DNA from 2 places in the Clostridium sp. CM027 genome. Region 1 is predicted to be linked to the other one. Evidence: riboswitches for the same ligand, from Rfam matches in the RefSeq annotation. Region 1 holds a riboswitch; the other holds the start of a gene.

Region 1 (5,035 bases):
GGTTGGAGTAGTGTCAAAACAGCTGAGGAAATAAAACAAGCAATAGAAAAGCTAGGAATGACCTCTAGTAATAGTAAAATAGTTGCAACAGGGTATGGAAGGGTTTCTGTACCCTATGCAGATAAAACAATAACTGAAATAACTTGCCATGCAGTTGGAGCGTATTACTTATTACATGAAGATTGTACAGTTATTGATATAGGTGGACAAGATACAAAAGTTATAACTGTTGAAAGTGGTAAGGTTACAAATTTCTCTATGAATGATAAGTGTGCAGCTGGCACTGGTAAATTTTTAGAATTAATGGCTGGAACACTAGGATTCGATATTGATGAACTTTGCACTGAAGCCGCAAAGGGGAGTGGAACAACTATCAGTTCAATGTGTACCGTTTTTGCAGAATCTGAAGTCATTAGTCTTATTGGTAGTGGAAAAAAACGTAAAGATATTGCATTTGGTGTTATAGAATCTATTACAGGTAAAGTAAAATCTCTGTGTCAAAAACATTCTGATTCACATAATTATTTCTTAACAGGAGGACTTTGCGATAGCCCATTTATTGTGGATCAACTTTCAGAAAAATTAGGTTCACCTGTAGCTACTCAAAGAATGGCAAGATATGCAGGTGCTATTGGAGCGGCTATAATGGCAAGCAGAATTGAAGAAAATTCTAATGAAGCATTATAACGGAGGGGGATATATTAATGAATAACTTACCAGAAAAATTTGAGGATTTTAGTGAAGCAAGAAGAAATGCTTTTTTAAGCATCAAGAATTTAAAAGATGAAGGCAAGAAGGTTGTGGGGGTGTTTTGTACTTTCACACCAACAGAAATAATAATGGCCGCAGATGCTATTGCAGTTTCATTATGCAGTATGACTGAGGAACCTATAGCTGATGCCGAAAGGGATTTACCAAGAAATCTATGCCCATTAATTAAAGCATCTTATGGCTTTGCAATTACAGATAAATGTCCATTTTTCTATTTTTCCGATATGATTGTTGGAGAAACTACATGTGATGGAAAGAAGAAGATGTATGAATATTTAGCAGATATTAAGAAGACTCATATTATGCAGCTTCCTCAAAACTGTAATGATGAGGATTCTTATAAACTATGGAGCAATGAATTAGTAAAGCTAAAGAAGTGTCTAGAAAATTTTTATGGTGTTGAAATTACGGATGAAAAGATTAAAATAGCGATTAAGCTTAAAAATAGGGAAAGAGTAGCTCTAAGAAAGTTTTATGAGCTAGGCCAGCTAGAACCACCAGCAATTACAGGCTACGAAATGCATAAGGTTCTATCTGGAGCAGGATTTAAATTGGATAAAGAAGTATTGATAAAAGATCTTGAAAGCATAACAAGTGAGTCACTAGATAGGTATAATAGTGGGGAAAGAAAAGTTTCGAGTGATGCAAAGAGAATACTTATTACAGGATGTCCTCTAGGACAAGGAACTGAAAAAATAATTAAGGCAATAGAAGAGAATGGTGGAGTAGTGGTATGCTATGAAAACTGCGGTGGAGCTAAAACAACAGAGACATTGGTTGATGAAAACAAGGATCCTCTTTACGCTTTAACAGAAAAATATTTAAATATTGGATGCTCTTGTATGACTCCAAATGATAACAGAATAGATTTGTTAGAAAAGTTATGTAAAGAATATAAAGCTGACGGAGTAATAGATGTAATACTTCAAGCTTGTCATACGTATAATGTAGAAACTCTTAGATTAAAAAGAGTTTTGAACAAGAAAAATATTCCATATATGAGCATTGAAACAGATTATTCTCAAGCAGATATAGGACAAATTAATACAAGAATGTCAGCATTTATAGAGATGTTATAATATAAATGATTTAGATGGATATTATTTCAATTTATAGATAGTATTTGAATTAAAAGCTTTACATTGTTAAAAAAAAGACTATAATAAAGTTGTAATAACTTTTAAATATTGATAGATGATGTTTTCGGGAGATTAAGCTTAAGCTTAGTTATTTAATATAACATCCTTAAATGGATAGCCGAAGGGCCAAGTATTACATGCGCTGTAATATGAATATCTCAGGCAAAAGGACCGAAGATTGATATACCTCTGGAAAGCAATTGCACCGAAGGAGTAATTCTCTCAGGTAAAAAGACAGAGATAAAGGCTTAAATGAGCTTCTTATCTTTGTCTTTTTTTATGCGCAAGCGGAAATAAATTGAATTAATGTATTTGTAAGGGGGGGATTAATTGATAGAAGAAGTATTGATTGTAACTAATAACCCATTATGTCTAGACAAATTTGGTGAAAAATATAAAGTCGAATTTTTAAGTACTGGAATAATGAATGTACTAAAAGCTGTAAGAAATCATATTCATAAGGGACACCTTTTGCTCACACATCCGCTTTCTAGTAGCATAAAGCCAAATGAAACGCCCTACAAAACTGTAATAATAACAAAATCAAAAAAAGAAGTAATAGATTTACAGTCAGTTAATTTTATTGAAGAATCAATACACACAACTGAAAAATTCATTAAAGATAGGGGAACACCAGCATGGTCAGATGCGGTGCGAAATGATTTCATGTTAATAGATTACGATATTATAAGTCATGGTCTAAATTGAAAATAAATGCAATATACTGGGAGGGCTTAAAATGGAGCATATCTATGACACTATAATTATAGGAGGTGGCCCAGCTGGGCTATCGGCAGGGCTTTACGCATCAAGGTCAAAACTTGATTCTATAATAATTGAACGAGGAAAATTTGGAGGACAGGCCGCAATAACAGATGAACTTGCAAATTATCCTGGCTCAATTGAAGAGTGCACTGGTCCAAAATTGATTAAAAGAATGAGAACTCAAGCCGAGGAATTTGGTACAAAGTTTGCAAAAGATACTGTAGAAAATATTTTACTTGAAGGTGAAATAAAAACTGTTAAATGCAAAAAAGAAACATATAAGGCTAAAACTATTGTAATTGCAACAGGCGCTTATCCCAGATTAGCAGGTTTTAAAAATGAAAATGAGCTACGGGGCAAGGGAATCTCATATTGCGCTACCTGTGATGCTGATTTCTTTACGGAGCTCGATGTAGCCGTAAATGGCGGTGGAGATTCCGCCATAACTGAAGCAATTTATCTCACAAAGTTTGCAGATAGTGTAACAGTAATTCATAGAAGAGATGAATTAAGAGCTTGTAAATCAATTCAAGAAAAAGCTTTTGCTAATCCAAAAATCAAGTTTATATACGACTCAGTTATAGATGAGGCAGAAGGCGATGAAATACTTGAAGGCCTTAAGGTCAGAAATGTTAAAACAGGCGAAGTTCAAAAAGTGAAGGTTGATGGATGCTTTGTATTTGTCGGATACATTCCTATTTCAGAAATATTCAAAGGTAAGGTCAATATGGATGAAAGTGGTTATGTAATGACGAATGATGATATGGTAACCAACATTCCAGGCGTTTTCGCAGCTGGAGATATTAGGGTCAAGAATTTGAGACAGGTTATAACTGCAGCAGCTGATGGCGCAATAGCAGCAACTTCTGCAGAAGTATATATAGCAAATAAATAGAATTAGGGGGTATTTAAAATGATTAGTTTGACAAAGGAAAATTTTGATGAGGAAGTAGTATCTTATTCTGAAAAAGCAGTATTTGTTGATTTCTGGGGTGACAAATGTGAAGTATGTAAGGAACTTATGCCTGGAGTACACGAACTAGAAAACAAATATAGCGATAAAATCAAATTTGCAAGTCTTAATATCGGTGGTTCTAGAAGACTCGCTATATCTCAAAGAGTACTTGGACTCCCAACGATGATAATTTATAAAAATAACGAAAAAATAAGCACTATTACCCCTGAAAACATCGAAACAATTGATGATGTAGAGAATTTTATTAAAAGCGTTTATGAAACATTGTAATAAATGGCTAAACTATTTCGGAGGTGGAAACTTTGCGTTTAGAACTTGGTGAAATTAAAATTAATGATGTTCAATTTGGCACTTGCACAAAGGTTGAAAAGGGAGTTATTTTTGTAAATAAAGAAGAACTGCTTGCACATATAGGCGGAGATGAAAGAATTGAAAGTATTAGCATTGAAATTGCAAGACCCGGAGATGAGACAAGAATAATTCCAGTTAAAGACGTTATTGAGCCAAGGGTAAAGGTATCAGGTAGCGGTGGGATATTTCCAGGATTTATAAGCAAGGTTGATACAGTTGGAAATGGAAGAACAAATGTTTTGAAAGGCGCAGCTGTTGTAACTACTGGAAATATTGTTGGGTTCCAGGAAGGAATCATTGACATGAGTGGAATTGGTGCTAAATATACACCATTTTCAAAATTAAACAACGTTGTAATAACATGTGAAACAAAGAAAAGCGTACTTCCACATGATCACGAAGAAGCTGTTAGAATGGTTGGATTTAAGGCTGCAACATATCTTGGTGAATGTGCAAGAGAACTTGAGGCTGATGAAATTAAGACTTTCGAAACACTTCCTCTTTTAGAACAGGTAAAACAGTATCCCGATCTTCCTAAAGTAATATATGTATATATGCTTCAAAGTCAGGGGCTTCTTCATGACACTTATGTATATGGAGTTGATGCAAAGAAAATAATACCTACATTCATATACCCAACGGAAATATTTGATGGTGCTATTGTTTCAGGAAACTGTGTTTCAGCTTGTGATAAGAACCCATCGTATGTTCATATGAATCATCCTGTAATTGAGGATTTGTATGAGAGACATGGTATTGACTACAATTTCCTTGGATGCGTATTAACTAACGAAACTGTATACCTTGCAGATAAAGAAAGATCTTCAAGCTACACTGCAAAATTAGTTGAATATTTAGGTGCAGATGCAGTAATAATTTCTGAGGAGGGTTTTGGTAATCCAGACGCAGATTTAGTTATGAATTGTAACAAGATTTCAGCACTAGGAATTAAAACAGTACTAATAACCGATGAATATGCTGGTCAAGATGGAGCTTCACAATCACTTGCAGATTCAACTCCTAAGGGCGATGC
Region 2 (5,035 bases), 1.2 Mb from region 1:
TTTCTTCTTCTGCTAGCTTTATAAATACGACAGCATCTTCGCGCCTAACAACAACAGCCATACGTTCTTGGGATTCTGATATAGCAAGCTCCGTACCATCTAAGCCCTCGTATTTTTTAGTGACTTTGTCTAAATTTATTATAAGTGAATCTGCGAGTTCCCCTATAGCTACGGATACTCCGCCTGCACCAAAATCATTACATCTTTTTATAAGCGTCGTAACCTTTGGATTTCTAAATAATCTTTGAATCTTTCTTTCTGTAGGCGCATTACCCTTTTGAACTTCTGATCCTGAAGTTAGTATTGAGCTCTCGCTATGCTGCTTAGATGAACCCGTAGCTCCTCCGCATCCATCACGTCCTGTTTTGCCACCAAGAAGTATAACAACATCAGATGCCATTGGTTTTTCACGGACTACGTTCTTATAAGGTGCAGCTCCAATAACTGCCCCTACTTCCATTCTTTTAGCCACAAAGTCTTCATCATAAACTTCAGAAACGAGTCCTGTAGCAAGTCCTATCTGATTTCCATAAGAACTAAATCCATGAGCAGCTTCAAGGGTTATTTTTCTTTGAGGAAGTTTGCCTTTTATTGTATCTGAAATTTTCGTCCTTGGATCACCGCAGCCAGTAACACGCATTGCCTGATACACATAGCTTCTACCTGATAATGGGTCTCTTATTGATCCACCGAGACAAGTAGCTGCACCACCAAAAGGTTCTATCTCAGTAGGGTGGTTGTGGGTTTCATTTTTAAACATTACTAGCCACTTTTCCTTCTCTCCTTCAATGTCTGCTTTCACAATTATACTGCAGGCGTTTATTTCGTCTGAAACATCAAGGTCCTTTAATTTCCCTTGTTTCCTTAAATCTTTCATGGAAATAACAGCCATATCCATAAGTGTTACGTCCCTATTTGATTTATCATAAACAAACTCTCTAGTATTTAAATATTCCGCGTAAGCCATCTTAATTGGTTTAGAATATTTACCATCTTCTATGTAAACATCCTCAATTACAGTATTAAAAGTTGTGTGCCTACAGTGATCTGACCAATACGTATCTATAACTTTTATCTCCGTTATAGATGGGTCTCTCTTTTCCGTTTCTTTAAAATAATCTCTACAATATCTCAAATCCTCAAAGCTCATAGCAAGTCCATTACTTTTTAAGAACTCTTTTAAATCCGTATCATTCATCTCAATAAAAGATTCTACTGTTTTTACTTGTTCTGGCTCATTAAACCTTTGCTGTAAATCATTCTGTTTATCAAACCCTGTTTCTCTAGAGTCTACGGCATTTATGCAATACTCTTTAATTTTATTTAGTTCGTCATTAGTAATATTTCCCTTTAACACTATAACTCTTGCACTTTTAACTATATGTTTATCCTCTTGAGTTAAAATTTGTATACATTGAGCAGCTGAATCTGCCCTCTGATCATATTGTCCAGGCAAAAATTCAATAGCAAATACAGTATCGTACTTTTGAATATCTAACTCTTCATCATAAACCTGATCTACTGTAGGTTCTGAAAATATTGTATTCCTTGACATTAGGTACTGCTCCTTGGTTATTCCCATAACATCATATCTATTAACTAGTCTAAGCCCATCCAAGTTCGATATACCTAAATTTATTTTTATATCTCTTAGTTTTTTTTCACCTTCAACATTATAGTTCGCTTTTTTCTCTACATATAACCTATATATCTTATCTTTCATGATTAATACCTCCAAAATTTATATTTATACGAATATTAAACAATGATTTTCTTTTATAATTCGTTATAATCACATTATAATATACTTCATCTAATTATAAAAGCATATTTTAGAATAAAGTGGTTTTTAATTTTTCTATAATATTATTAAATTACGAAATTTAATAATATTATAGTAATTATGAAATTTCTTATCTTAATGTAGTTCCATACTTCATTGTTTTAATACTAACAAAAAAACAGGATGGCATAAATCTGCCATCCTGTTTTTTTCTAAAAAGAAAATTATAAAATTAGTTTTTCTTTTCAAAATCATTTTCGTAATTTTTCAAAGTCTTTTTAACTAAAGCTCCAAGACCTAATAATGCAATTAAATTCGGTATAACCATTAATCCATTAAAAGTATCAGCGAGTTCCCAAACTAGATCAACCTTTAGAGCTGCTCCTAATACTATAAATACAAGAACCAATCCTCTATATGTCGTTAACGCTTTTTTTCCAAATAAGTATTTAACATTTGCCTCTCCAAAAAAATACCAAGCTACTATGGTAGAAAAAGCAAAGAAAAATAACGCTATAGCTACAAATGGACCTCCAAGACTTCCCATACCATTCGAAAAAGCTTTTTGAGTTAACGCTATACCAGTAGTTTTTCCATCTAATGCTCCTGTAGTTAATATAACAAGTGCAGTTAATGTTAAAATTATAAAGGTATCAATAAATACACATACTATTGCAACGAGTCCCTGCTCAGTTGGATGATTAACTTTTGCAACTGCGTGTGCATGTGGTGTTGACCCCATTCCAGCTTCATTAGAAAATAAACCTCTTGCAATGCCGTATCTCATAGCTTCTTTTACGCCAACTCCTATTAAACCGCCAGTAGCCGCTTTAGGGTTAAAAGCTCCTACAAATATCATTTTAAATGCTGGTCCTAAATTAGCAAAATTCACTATAATGATTCCTAAACTACCCAGTATGTAAAATATAGCCATAAACGGAACTACTTTTTCAGTAAAGGCTGCAATTCGGCCTACTCCTCCAATAAAAATCATACCCGCTAATGCTGCAACTATCACACCAATGATTATACGAATATTGGTATTTGGGCTTATTGCTGCACTTATTGAGTTAGATTGTACCATATTCCCTATAAATCCTAATGCAATTATTATAGTTACTGAGAAAAATGCTGCCAACTTTTTACTCCCAAGGCCTTTACTAATATAGTAAGCAGGTCCTCCCGTCACCTCACCGTCAACTGTCTGTTTATACTTTTGACCAAGCACTGCTTCCGCAAAAATAGTTGCCATGCCAAAGAAAGCACTTAGCCACATCCAGAATATAGCACCCGGTCCTCCTGATGCTATAGCAGTTGCGGCTCCTGCTAAATTTCCTGTTCCTACTTGAGCCGCTATTGAAGTTGTCATGGCTTGAAAGGATGACATTCCATCTTTTCCTGCTTTATTGCCGAATTTAGCTCCTCCAAAAGTCTTTTTAAATGCATCTTTAAATTTTCTTACTTGAACAAATTTTAACGTCATTGTAAAGTAAATTCCAGTACCACATAACAAAAATATTAGTACATACCCCCACAAAACACCGTTAATACCTTTAATAATTGATAAAAAATCCATAAACACACGCTCCTTCTAGTTATTAAAATTTTTTCAGATAAAAAATTTCTTGTGTAAAGAATATATTTATACCAATTAATACTCTGTGAGACCATTATTTTTTAAAGCACACAAAAAATAGAGATCAAAATAAAATGACCTCTTGAAAATAACCCTGTCCTTTTACCTGAGAGTTTCACTAATGCACTATTAAATTTCATACAAATAATATGTAATTAAATAATGTTTAGCTTTCTCCTTCGGTGCTTATATAAGTCTCTCCAGAGGTTCGTCCGATATCAGTACTTCTCCAAAAATGGATACCTGAAAGTTTAACTTCTTCGGTGGATGTTATACATCTCTCTCCAAATATCTTCATCCGAAATTATTAATTTGTAATACTTCGCATGACTATAACATATTTTGAATTTTTAGTCAATAAAAAAAACACTCACTGTAAAGTGAGTGTTTTTTGGTACGACTAAGCCTATAAGCCGAGTCCTGTATTAGACAATCATCTATCTAGGCCCATTGTTACCAATAGGCTCAAGCGATACACCCGAGAACGAGACGGGCAGCCTCATAATGTTCTCCTATTCGATCTTGCTCCAGGTGGGGTTTACATAGCCGCAAAGTCGCCATTGCGCTGGTGAGCTCTTACCTCGCCTTTCCATCCTTGCTAGTACATTCAAAAATTTAGAAAAACTAAACTTTTGAATGCCTTTAGCGGTATATCTCTGTTGCACTTTCCTTAAAGTCACCTTCACTGGGTGTTATCCAGCACCCTGCCCTATGGAGCTCGGACTTTCCTCTCCTAATTATCGCACGCAATAATTAGCAGCGATTGTCTGGCTTACTCGTAAAACCAATGATATCATACTATTAAAATAAAAGCAAATAGTATTTTATTATTACTTAACTTTATATGGATCATGTGTATTTTTAGAAATTATAACCTCATTGTCATATCCATTTTCTATCAGTTGCTTTTTGAACTTTTCTGCAAATATTATGAGTGGTGTCCACTCAGTTGCAAAATGCCCAGCATCAATCAGCGCTATGTTTTCTTCTAATAAATCACTAACATGATGGTATTTAGTATCTCCTGTAATAATGCAATCTGCACCCAATTTTATGCTCTCCTCAAAAAAGTCTTCTCCACTGCCATTTATAATCGCAATGGTTTTTATTACTTTATTATGGTCGCCTGCATACCTAATATACTCAGTATTTAAAAGTTCTTTAACCTTTTCACATAAGGGCATTAATAAAATTGGGGTATCCAGAATCACTAGCCTTCCAATACCATTATCACCATTATTATACCCTTGAATTGTTGAATTCTCTATTACCTTATAATTAGTAAACCCTAAAATTTCTGTGACAATATCATTAAGTCCGCCTTTAACTGAATCTAAATTTGTATGACTAGCATATACATTTATACCATTCACAATTAGCTCAATAATTTTTTTTCCTACTAAAGTGTCTGTGGTAATAGTTTTGGGTTTAACAAAAAGAAGAGGATGATGAGTCAATATAAAATTGCACCCCTTATTCTTTGCCTCGCGAATTACGTCCATTGTACAATCTAATGCAATTAAAATTTTTGTAACCTGCGCATCTTTATCCCCAACCATTAATCCTACATTATCATAATCCTCTTTTAGTATATGTGGAGCAACCTGCTGCATAAT

Evidence for each region. A riboswitch is a leader RNA that binds a small molecule or an ion and turns the genes downstream of it on or off. The one in region 1 is predicted to bind glycine.
Region 2: it holds a riboswitch for glycine, as region 1 does, so the genes downstream of both, KTC92_RS00915 (sodium:alanine symporter family protein) here and KTC92_RS06695 (GrdX family protein) in region 1, are expected to answer to the same signal.

What each region holds. Positions count from the first base shown of each region.
Region 1 covers NZ_CP077725.1:1,391,628-1,396,662, reverse strand. The annotation lists gene KTC92_RS06705 (acyl-CoA dehydratase activase) at 1-687, shown strand, start outside; gene KTC92_RS06700 (double-cubane-cluster-containing anaerobic reductase) at 705-1,850, shown strand; glycine riboswitch at 2,090-2,158, shown strand; gene KTC92_RS06695 (GrdX family protein) at 2,241-2,618, shown strand; gene trxB (thioredoxin-disulfide reductase) at 2,650-3,570, shown strand; gene KTC92_RS06685 (co-chaperone YbbN) at 3,589-3,921, shown strand; gene KTC92_RS06680 (glycine/sarcosine/betaine reductase component B subunit) at 3,954-5,035, shown strand, end outside.
Region 2 covers NZ_CP077725.1:185,656-190,690, reverse strand. The annotation lists gene KTC92_RS00920 (phosphoribosylformylglycinamidine synthase) at 1-1,723, opposite strand, end outside; gene KTC92_RS00915 (sodium:alanine symporter family protein) at 2,016-3,359, opposite strand; glycine riboswitch at 3,504-3,633, opposite strand; RNA gene rnpB (RNase P RNA component class A) at 3,813-4,198, opposite strand; gene KTC92_RS00905 (Nif3-like dinuclear metal center hexameric protein) at 4,250-5,035, opposite strand, start outside.